One region of the Mycolicibacterium mageritense genome, then DNA from elsewhere that is predicted to be linked to it. Evidence: predicted binding sites of a transcription regulator. Region 1 holds the regulator's gene; the other holds the start of a gene.

Region 1 (5,031 bases):
CGACTCCACGCAACCCGCGGTCTACGACCAGGAGTTGCTGCGCAAACTCCTGCGCACCGGCATCAGCGAATCGACCCTCACCGGTCCGGTGGACACCCAGGTCGCGGTGCTCGACGCGATGGGCGCCGACGAGCGCAGCGCGACCTGACCGCCGTCGTGGCCCTTTGACCGTGGGGCGGAACCAGTAGCATCGGGCTATGGCCATCGACGTGACAGTGTTGCGCGTGTTCACCGATTCCGACGGGCGCTTCGGCAATCCGCTGGGCGTGGTCGACAACAGCACGGTCGATCCGGGCGACCGACAGCGAATCGCCACCGAATTGGGTTACAGCGAAACGATTTTCGTCGACCTGCCGGAACCCGGCGGCAACTCCGCGCGGGCCCGCATCTTCACCCCGGCCGCCGAATTGCCGTTCGCCGGACATCCGACCGTCGGAGCCTCGTGGTGGCTGCGCGACTCCGGACGCCCGATAAAGACCCTGCAGGTGCCTGCCGGAATCGTGCAGGTCGAGTACGACGGGGAGCTGGCCGCCGTCAACGCGCGATCGGAATGGGCACCTGGCTTTGCGATCCACGACCTCGCCACCGTGGACGAAGTGCTGGCCGCCGATCCCGACGACTACGACGACGACACCGAGCACTATCTCTGGGCATGGGTGGACGCCGAGGGCGGAGTGCTGCGGTCCCGTGCGTTCGCCGCGCATCTCGGCATTCCCGAGGACGAGGCGACCGGTGCGGCGGCCGTCCGGATGACCGACTACCTCAGCCGGGATCTGACGATCATCCAAGGGAAAGGGTCAGAAATCTACACCCGTTGGAGCCCTGAGGGATGGGTGCGCGTCGCTGGCCGCGCCATCCACGACGGCACCGTGCAACTCGATTGAGGGTTAGCTGCGGTGCGCCCGCAGCGTCGCGATCTCGCGTTCGAAATCTTCGGCCGACGAAAAGGACCGGTACACCGACGCGAATCGGAGGTAAGCGACTTCGTCCAGTTCGCGCAGTGGCCCCAGAATCGCCAGGCCGACCTCGTGACTGGGAATCTCGGGCGAACCCAATCCCCGCACCGCGTCTTCGACCTGCTGCGCCAGGAGGTTGAGGGCATCATCGTCGACCTGCCTGCCCTGACAGGCCCTGCGCACGCCGCGGATAACCTTCTCACGGCTGAACGGCTCGGTCACGCCGCTGCGTTTGACGACTGCGAGCACCGCGGTTTCGACCGTGGTGAACCGGCGGCCACACTCCGGGCACGATCGACGCCGCCTGATCGCTTGCCCTTCGTCGGTCTCCCTGGAGTCGACCACCCGCGAATCGGGATGACGGCAGAACGGACAGTGCATCACCGCTCCTTCGTCACGCCGCAGGACAACTAGTTCGAGCGCCCTTGAGCGTACCCGCGCCGGGATCGGCGGACTCACGTCCGGTCCCCATGACGCATAGGCGGCCAGACCACTCGCGAGTGGCATTGCGCACCTGGACGATTCGACGCTCACGGCACCGGTCTCAGCCGACCGGGGCGATCAGGGTCTGACCGGCGTCGATGGCCGACGAATCGAGCTGGTTGAGGTCGCGGATCTGCTGAACCACGTCGGCCACGGGGGCGTCGGGTGCCACGCGTCGGGCTACGTGCTGCAGCGTCTCCCCCGACTGGACCTGCACCACAGCCAGTTCGCCAAGGGCGGGCGCGGGAGTACCGACGACTCCACCCAGCTGCGCCACCAGCCCCAGCCACACCGTGATGGCGGCCGCGACCAGCGCCAACAGCACCGTGGTGACCGGCGTGATCGGCCGGCGGCGATGCGACGCGCGCGACATCAGCACGCCGGTGCCGCGGTACCGCAACGCGGCACCCGCGGGGCGCCCGGGCACCGGGCGGCGGCGACGCACCGGCGCAGGCATGTGGGCCGCTGCGCGCTGGTGCGCGGCGTGCGGGGTGGTCTTGACAGCGCGGAAGCGGCTGTCGGCGGGGATGTCGAGGATGGCCATCTGACTGCCTTTCGGTCCGGCGTATTCGCTCCTGTGTTCGAAATATAGTCGATCACATGTTCGATGAATAGAACGTGTGATCGAACTGTTGCACAGCGTAGGACGGGCCACCGACAAGTAGCGCCGCCCGCGACACACCTCGAACACATGTTTGATCATCGAGCTTTCAGGGACTAGATTCGGCGCCATGAGCGACGACAGCAGCGACACGGACACCACTGGCCGGCAGCGCCAGGACACCGGTCTCACCGAGCGCCAACGGACCATCCTCGAGGTGATCCGGGCCTCGGTCACCAGTCGCGGCTATCCGCCAAGCATCCGGGAGATCGGCGATGCGGTGGGCCTGACGTCGACGTCGTCGGTCGCCCATCAGCTGCGCACCCTGGAGCGCAAGGGCTATCTACGGCGTGACCCCAACCGGCCGCGCGCGGTCGACGTCAGGGCCGCCGACGATCCGGCGGCCGCCGCGACCGTGACCACCGACGTGGCCGGCTCCGACGCACTGCCCGAGCCCACGTTCGTGCCCGTGCTGGGCCGGATCGCCGCAGGCGGTCCGATCCTCGCCGAGGAAGCCGTCGAGGACGTCTTCCCGCTCCCACGCGAACTCGTCGGGGAAGGCTCGCTGTTCCTGCTCAAGGTCGTCGGCGAGTCGATGGTCGACGCGGCCATCTGCGATGGCGACTGGGTCGTGGTCCGCCAGCAGAACGTCGCCGACAACGGTGACATCGTGGCGGCCATGATCGACGGCGAGGCGACCGTCAAGACCTTCAAGCGCACCCGCGGTCAGGTGTGGCTCATGCCGCACAACCCCGCGTTCGACCCCATCCCCGGCAATGACGCCGCGGTGCTGGGCAAAGTGGTCACGGTCATCCGCAAGATCTGACCGCCGACCGCGCGCTCAGTCGGCGCGGACGAAGCCGTTCGTCCGCGCGAACTCCTCACTGGCGAACCAGATCTCGGCCACCGCGTCGTCGTACTGGCGGCTGTCCGGCGACCAGTACATCCCGGTCTTCGTGTCGGCCTTGATGGGATATCCCTGCGGGGCCCGCTGCGGATCGTCGAGTGGCATGTGAAGCGCGGTCGCGGTGACCGGCTCGTCGAGTTCGATCGCCGCATGCCTGCCGCTCGGCGTCTCGGCGTGGATGTCGCCGCGAGACGGCGTGGCCGCCGCGACCGCGGCAGGAGTCACGATCGGCGTGGGCGCGGTGTCGACGTCGTCGGAGTTCTCGAACTGCGCTTCGTCGTCGTGCGCCGGCTCCGCGCCGAGTGCGTCGTCGTGCCGACCGTCGTCGTAGTCACGGTCGTCGCGCTCGTCGGATCCGGTCGGCACCGCCTCGTCGTGCGCGTCATGGTCGAGGCTCTCGTAGTCGGCTTCGAAATCGTCTTCGTCGAAGTCGTCGTCGTGATCGTCCTCGTGGCCGCCGAACAGTTCGACGGCTTCTTCGGGCTGCTCGTCGTCGTCCTCGTCGACGGCCGTACTGAAGCCGCCGGGCGCGGCCCACTGACTCACCGGCATGGCGATGTCGGTCGGGCCGTCGAACGGCGACGGCGACGACTGCGCCGACGGCTCGCGGTACTGGCCCGTGAAGTGGGCCGTGGTGGGTTCGTCACCGTGGAACGGATCGGCCTGCTCGTAGGGGTTCGGCCGGTCGTCGGACCGGTCGTCATCGCCGTAACGGGACGCGTCGTATCGGGGCTGCGCATACGGATCGTCGTCGTAACCGTCCGTTTCGTGATACCGCGCATCGCCGTAATGGCCGCCGTCGTCGTCGTATTCGTCGTCGTCGAACCGATCGTGGTCGAAATCGTCGTCACCGCGGCCGCGGCGGCGATGCCACACCGCAGCGCCCACGATCAGGCCGGCGACGACCAACACCGGGATCAGTGCGAGCAGCCACCACCAGCTCCAGTGCCACGAGAACGGCTTGTCCTTGTCGGTGTTGGCCGCGGGCGGATTCCCCTGCTGTGGCGCCTGTTCCAGCCCGGGGATCTCCAGGCCGGACAGCTCGGAGGCCAGTTTCGGCGGCTCGGTCGTGAACGTGTTGTCCGAGCGGTCCCACGAGATCGACCCGCCGTTGAACTGCTGGGTGACCACGCTGCCGTTCTCGGTCTGGTCGCCCTTCGGCGCACCGAGCTCCCCCTTGGCGCCGCCGAGCTTCTCCCACGCGGCGTTCATCGCGCCGCGCACGATCACGGCGCCGAAGTCCGGTGTCCAGAAGATCACCGGCTTGTCCGGGGCCGCGAACGTCGCGATCCGGCTGTTGGGCCCCAGGCCGCCTTCGGTCTCGCTGCTGGTCGGGAAGCCCATGTCCCCCTCGGGCCCGCCGACACTCTCGTACTTCTCCAGCACCTGGTCGGTGATCGCGTTGGCGCCGGTTTCGGGCGTGTAGAAGATCTTGCCGCGAGCGAAGTTCTGCGCAACGCCGTCGGTGTTGCCCACCGGGTAGATGTCACCGTCCTTGGCCCCGAGCGGCCCCATGTCACCGCCTGCGGCGCGTCGCGCGGCCGCGATCGCGGACGCCGGGTCGTTCGGGACGGCCAGGCCCGCGAGCTGGTCGGCCAGCTCGGGCGGGGTCGTGGTGAAGGTGTTGGTCTTGCGATCCCACGTCAGCTCGCCGCCGGTGAACTTCTGCGACAGCGTGTCGCCGCGGTACGCCTCGTCCTCGGTGGGCACGCCAAGGACGCCGGCCGACCCGCCGAGCTTGTCCCACGCCGCGTTGATCGCGCCACGCACGACGCGGGCGCCCGTGGCGGGCGTCCAGAAGATCACGGGCTTGTCCGACGCGCTGAAGGTCGAGTTCCGGCTGTCCGGTGCGCGTCCGGCGCCTTCGTCGATGGTCGGGAAACCGAGGTCGCCGTCAGGCCCTCCGAGCGATTCGTACTTCTCCAGGATCGCGCCCTGGACGTAGTGCGCGCCGGTGTCGGGGGTGAAGAAGATCTTGCCGTTGGCCAGATTCTGGGCGAATCCGGCACCCGCGGCATAGACGCCACCTTCACGCGGGCCCAAAGGGCCGCCGTCGCCGCCGCTGGCGTCCCACGCTGCGGTGA
Region 2 (5,031 bases), 990 kb from region 1:
GGCGAACGCCGACGCCAACGACGGCGAACTCGCCCGCATGTCGTACCCGACGACGACCTGCGTGGCACCTTCCGCGCGGACCAGCCGGGCGAACGCGCTGCCGACCTCGGCGACGAACTGCTCGTCGATTTCGGTGCCGACCAGACCGCGGACGTCATACGCCTTGATGACACCGTGAACAGCCGCCGCTGGCCGAGACATAGAACTCCTTGTGAACGGGATCGTTGGCGCCAGCCTAACCGTCGCACGCGTTCTTCACGGTCACTAGTCTGGCCGGGCTGTGCTGCCTAACCGTTGTCTAATCAACGTTCTAGTCGCTGGGGTCGGGCAGCACCCGCAGGTGACCGCGACGCCGTCCACTGGTTTCCGTCTGCCGGGCCGCGGGCGCCATCACAGCACCACCGCTCGCGCCGGTCACGGGATCGGAGAAGCCGGCCACGACACCGCCACGCGGCGCCGCCGTGGGATGCCCCTCGCGCACGGCGTCGGCAAGTGCCACCAGGTCGTCCTCGTCGGGATGCGACGGCAAGGGTCCGGCGTGCCGCACCAGCTCCCAGCCGCGGGGCGCGGTGATGCGGCTGGCGTGCCCGACGCACAGATCCCACGAGTGGGGCTCGGAGACGGTGGCCAGGGGCCCGACGACGGCCGTCGAGTCGGAGTAGACGAAGGTCAGCGTCGCCACGGCGTAATGCGGGCACCCGGGCCGGCAGCAGCGACGGGGAACATTCACGCACGAGAGATTATCGTGCGGAAACGTCGGGCGGTGGTGGACACGCGCAGCCACGGGCCCGCCGATCCCGAACCGTTACGATCATCGACGTGCCGCAGCGCAACCCTTGGCGATCCCGGCGTGGTCGCGACATCCGCGGACCGCTGCTGCCCCGGACCGTGCCGGGCTGGCGCAGTCGCGCGGAGCGTTTCGACATGGCGGTGCTGGAGGCCTACGAGCCGATCGAGCGGCGGTGGTCATCCCGGGTGTCCACGCTCGACGTGGCTGTCGACGAGATCCCTCGGATGTCACCCAAGGATCCGGACAGTGTGCAGTGGCCCGCCGAGGTGATCGCTGATGGCCCGATCGCGTTGGCCCGGTTGATACCCGCAGGGGTCGATGTCAGAGGAAATGCGACGCGGGCACGAATTGTGTTGTTTCGCAAGCCTATCGAGCGTCGTGCCAAAGGGGCCGACGAGCTTGCCGAGCTGTTGCACGAAATTCTGGTGGCTCAGGTGGCCACCTACCTGGGGGTGGAACCACCCGTCATCGACCCGACGATCGACGACGAGTGACGCCCGTCTAGCTAGATGATGCCGCGCTTGAGGCGCCGGCGTTCGCGTTCCGACAAACCTCCCCAAATTCCGAAGCGTTCATCGTGCGCCAACGCGTATTCCAGGCAAGCGTCTTTGACTTCGCAGCCCTGGCAGATGCGTTTGGCCTCGCGGGTAGACCCGCCCTTCTCCGGGAAGAAGGCCTCCGGATCGGTCTGCGCACACAGGGCGCGTTCCTGCCATTGGTCGTCTTCGGTTGCCGGAGCAACATCAATCTGATCGGGAACCAAACTCAGTTGAGGACGTCCGGCTGCCCCCATCGGTGTCGGCCCGGTGTTGATGTGCGGTGCGTTGTCTACCGAGCCGAGTAGCCGGCTGTCAAACCGGACCACACGATCGAAATCGCCGCTCTCATAAGACATATCCCCCGCCTCCTCACTCGGTCTCATAGATCCTCAGTGGAGCCCCACTATTGTGATATGCGGCCATTCCATTCGAACAGATGATCGAATCTCGGTCCGCGACACCAGGATCGGCCACCAACCAGGAAATGACACTGCTGTGATTACACACGTGTTAGCTGCCAGGGTCAAGCGGAATGGCCGGAATTCATACCATCTCGTGATATCAATTCGGCGCGTCGCGACCTCGGCGTGTCCTGGTCGTGACGACGTCGTTTCCGTGCACGGCACCCGAACGCCTAGTGTCGGACGTTGTGAAGATCACCGTTCTGGTCGGCGGAGTTGGCGGCGCACGGTTTTTGCTGGGCGTCCAGAACCTGTTGCGACTCGGCAGCTTCGGGGACGGCAGCAGCAAGCATGAACTCACCGCGATCGTCAATGTCGGCGACGACGCGTGGATGCACGGCGTACGGATCTGCCCCGACCTCGACACCTGTATGTACACCCTCGGCGGCGGCATCGATCCGGAACGCGGCTGGGGGCACCGCAATGAAACGTGGCACGCGAAGGAGGAACTCGCGGCCTACGGGGTGCAGCCGGACTGGTTCGGCCTCGGAGACCGCGACCTGGCCACCCACCTGGTCCGCAGCCAGATGCTGCGCGCGGGCTACCCGCTGTCCCAGGTGACCGAGGCGCTGTGCAAGCGGTGGAACCCCGGCGCGCGGCTGCTGCCTGCCAGCGACGACCGCAGCGAGACCCACGTCGTGATCACCGACCCGAACGACGGCGAGCGCCGCGCGATCCACTTCCAGGAGTGGTGGGTGCGCTACCGCGCGCAGGTGCCGTCGCACAGTTTTGCGTTCGTCGGGGCCGAGCAGGCAACCGCCGGGCCGGGCGTGACCGACGCCATCGCCGAGGCCGACGTGGTGTTGCTGGCGCCGTCAAATCCGGTCGTGAGCATCGGACCCATCCTGCAGATTCCCGGTATCCGGGGCGCGCTGCGCTCGACCAGCGCGCCGGTCATCGGATACTCCCCCATCATCGCCGGAAAACCGTTGCGCGGCATGGCCGATGAATGCCTGTCCATCATCGGGGTCGACTCCACGTCGGAGGCCGTCGGCAAGCACTTCGGCGCCCGCTCGGGCACCGGGCTGCTCGACGGCTGGCTGGTACACGAAGGCGATCACGCCGAGATCGACGGCGTGCAGGTGCGCGCCGTTCCGCTGCTGATGACCGACCCCGCGGCCACGGCCGAGATGGTGCGCGCCGGCCTCGAACTCGCGGGAGTGGCGCTGTGAACGAGCATGGTTCGGCCGGCGCCGTCGAGATCCTGCCGGTTCCCGGCCTGCCTGAGTTCCGGCCGGGAGACGATCTGGTGGGCGCGCTCGTCACGGCCGCGCCGTGGCTGCGCGATGGCGACGTGCTCGTCGTCACGAGCAAGGTGCTGTCCAAGTGCGAGGGCCGCATCGTCGACGCACCCGCCGATCCTGAGGAGCGGGATGCCCTGCGCCGCAAGCTGATCGACGGGGAGGCTGTACGGGTGCTGGCCCGCAAGGGCCGCACGTTGATCACCGAGAACGCGATCGGACTGGTGCAGGCGGCCGCGGGCGTCGACGGTTCCAATGTCGGATCCACCGAACTCGCGCTGCTGCCGGTCGATCCCGACGGCAGCGCCGCCGCGCTGCGCGACGGGTTGCGTGAGCAACTCGGCGTCACTGTGGGCGTGGTGATCACCGACACCATGGGTCGGGCATGGCGTAACGGCCAGACCGACTTCGCGATCGGCGCCGCCGGGCTGACCGTGCTGCACGGCTATGCGGGGGCCCGCGACCGGCACGGCAACGAGTTGGTCGTGACCGAGGTCGCGGTGGCCGACGAGATCGCCGCCGCAGCCGATCTGGTAAAGGGCAAGCTCACCGCGATCCCGGTGGCCGTGGTCCGCGGCATGGCCGTCACCGACGACGGATCGACCGCGAAGACGCTGCTGCGCTCCGGCGAGGACGACCTGTTCTGGCTGGGTACCGCCGAGGCGATCCAGTTGGGCCGCACGCAGGCTCAGCTGCTGCGCCGGTCCGTGCGCAGCTTCAGCACCGAACCGGTGCCTGCCGAGCTCATCGAGGCCGCGGTCGGCGAGGCGCTGACCGCGCCGGCCCCGCACCACACCCGTCCGGTGCGGTTCGTCTGGGTCCGCGACCCGTCGACCCGCACCCGACTATTGGACCGCATGAAGGACCGGTGGCGGGCCGACCTCAGCGGCGACGGCCGCGATCCCCAATCCGTCGAACGTCGTGTCGGCCGCGGGCAGATCCTGTACGACGCACCGGAACTGGTGATCCCGTTCCTGGTACCCGATGGCGCACACAGCTATCCGGATGCCGCACGCACCGAGGCCGAGCACACCATGTTCACAGTCGCGGTCGGCGCGGCCGTCCAGGCGCTGTTGGTCGCACTCGCCGTGCGCGACGTCGGCAGCTGCTGGATAGGCTCGACGATCTTCGCGGGCGAGCTGGTACGCACCGAACTGGACCTGCCGCCCGATTGGGAGCCCTTGGGCGCCATCGCGATCGGCTATCCGGCCGAGGCGCAGCCGCCGCGTGAGCCCGTGCCGACCGCTGACCTGTTGATTGTGCGATGAGTCTTCACACCTCGGCCGTCACGGTGCTCACCGACTGGCGGACAACCGATCCCGCCCAGGACAGCCTGCGCCACGCGCTGCTGTCGTTCCTGGCCGCCCGCCCCGACGCGTGCCAACGGTCGTGTGTGCCAGGCCATATCACGGCCTCGGCGCTGGTCCTCGACCACACGGGCACGCGCACCCTGCTGACACTGCATCCGCGATTCGGCCGATGGCTGCAACTCGGCGGTCACTGCGAGGCCGACGACGTCGACATCCACGCGGCCGCGCTGCGCGAGGCCACCGAGGAATCCGGGATCACCGGACTGACTATCGACCCCGAACTGGCTGCGGTGCACGCGCATCCGGTGACCTGTTCACTGGGCGTGCCGACCCGTCACCTCGACATGCAGTTCGTGGTGCGAGCCCCGGAGGGGGCCGAGATCGTCTGCAGCGACGAGTCTTTGGACCTGCGGTGGTGGCCGCTCGACGCGCTGCCCGAGGGCACCGACTTCGGGCTCAGCCAGCTCGCCGAGACTACGGTTTCTGGCGCGATTTCCGCCGATCCTCGCCAAGAACCGTAGTCTCGGCGCAGAGTCAGACGTCGGTCGAGTAGCGGATGCCGCCGTCGGGAATCGTCACGCCGGGCCACACCCGGGCCCCCCGCAGCAATTCGCACCGCGCGCCGATGTCGGCGCCGTCACCGATCACCCCGTCGCGGATCAAGGCACGCGGCCCGATCCGCGCACCGAA

Evidence for each region. Region 1 encodes LexA, which represses DNA repair genes until DNA is damaged. Its sites were predicted from a motif close to CGAACANNTGTTCG; they were not measured.
Region 2: a site for LexA is predicted at 1,759-1,772, ahead of cofD (2-phospho-L-lactate transferase). Genes of this name have one in related genera too.

Annotation. Positions count from the first base shown of each region.
Region 1 covers NZ_AP022567.1:5,850,681-5,855,711, reverse strand. Annotated here, with positions in the region: gene G6N67_RS28240 (alpha/beta fold hydrolase) at 1-148, shown strand, start outside; gene G6N67_RS28235 (PhzF family protein) at 198-884, shown strand; gene nrdR (transcriptional regulator NrdR) at 888-1,337, opposite strand; gene G6N67_RS28225 (LysM peptidoglycan-binding domain-containing protein) at 1,501-1,983, opposite strand; gene lexA (transcriptional repressor LexA) at 2,171-2,866, shown strand; gene G6N67_RS28215 (LGFP repeat-containing protein) at 2,882-5,031, opposite strand, start outside.
Region 2 covers NZ_AP022567.1:4,863,195-4,868,225, reverse strand. Annotated here, with positions in the region: gene G6N67_RS23505 (phosphomannomutase/phosphoglucomutase) at 1-201, opposite strand, end outside; gene G6N67_RS23500 (DUF3499 domain-containing protein) at 311-730, opposite strand; gene G6N67_RS23495 (metallopeptidase family protein) at 862-1,284, shown strand; gene G6N67_RS23490 (WhiB family transcriptional regulator) at 1,296-1,685, opposite strand; gene cofD (2-phospho-L-lactate transferase) at 1,979-2,962, shown strand; gene G6N67_RS23480 (coenzyme F420-0:L-glutamate ligase) at 2,959-4,299, shown strand; gene G6N67_RS23475 (NUDIX hydrolase) at 4,296-4,862, shown strand; gene manB (mannose-1-phosphate guanylyltransferase ManB) at 4,876-5,031, opposite strand, start outside.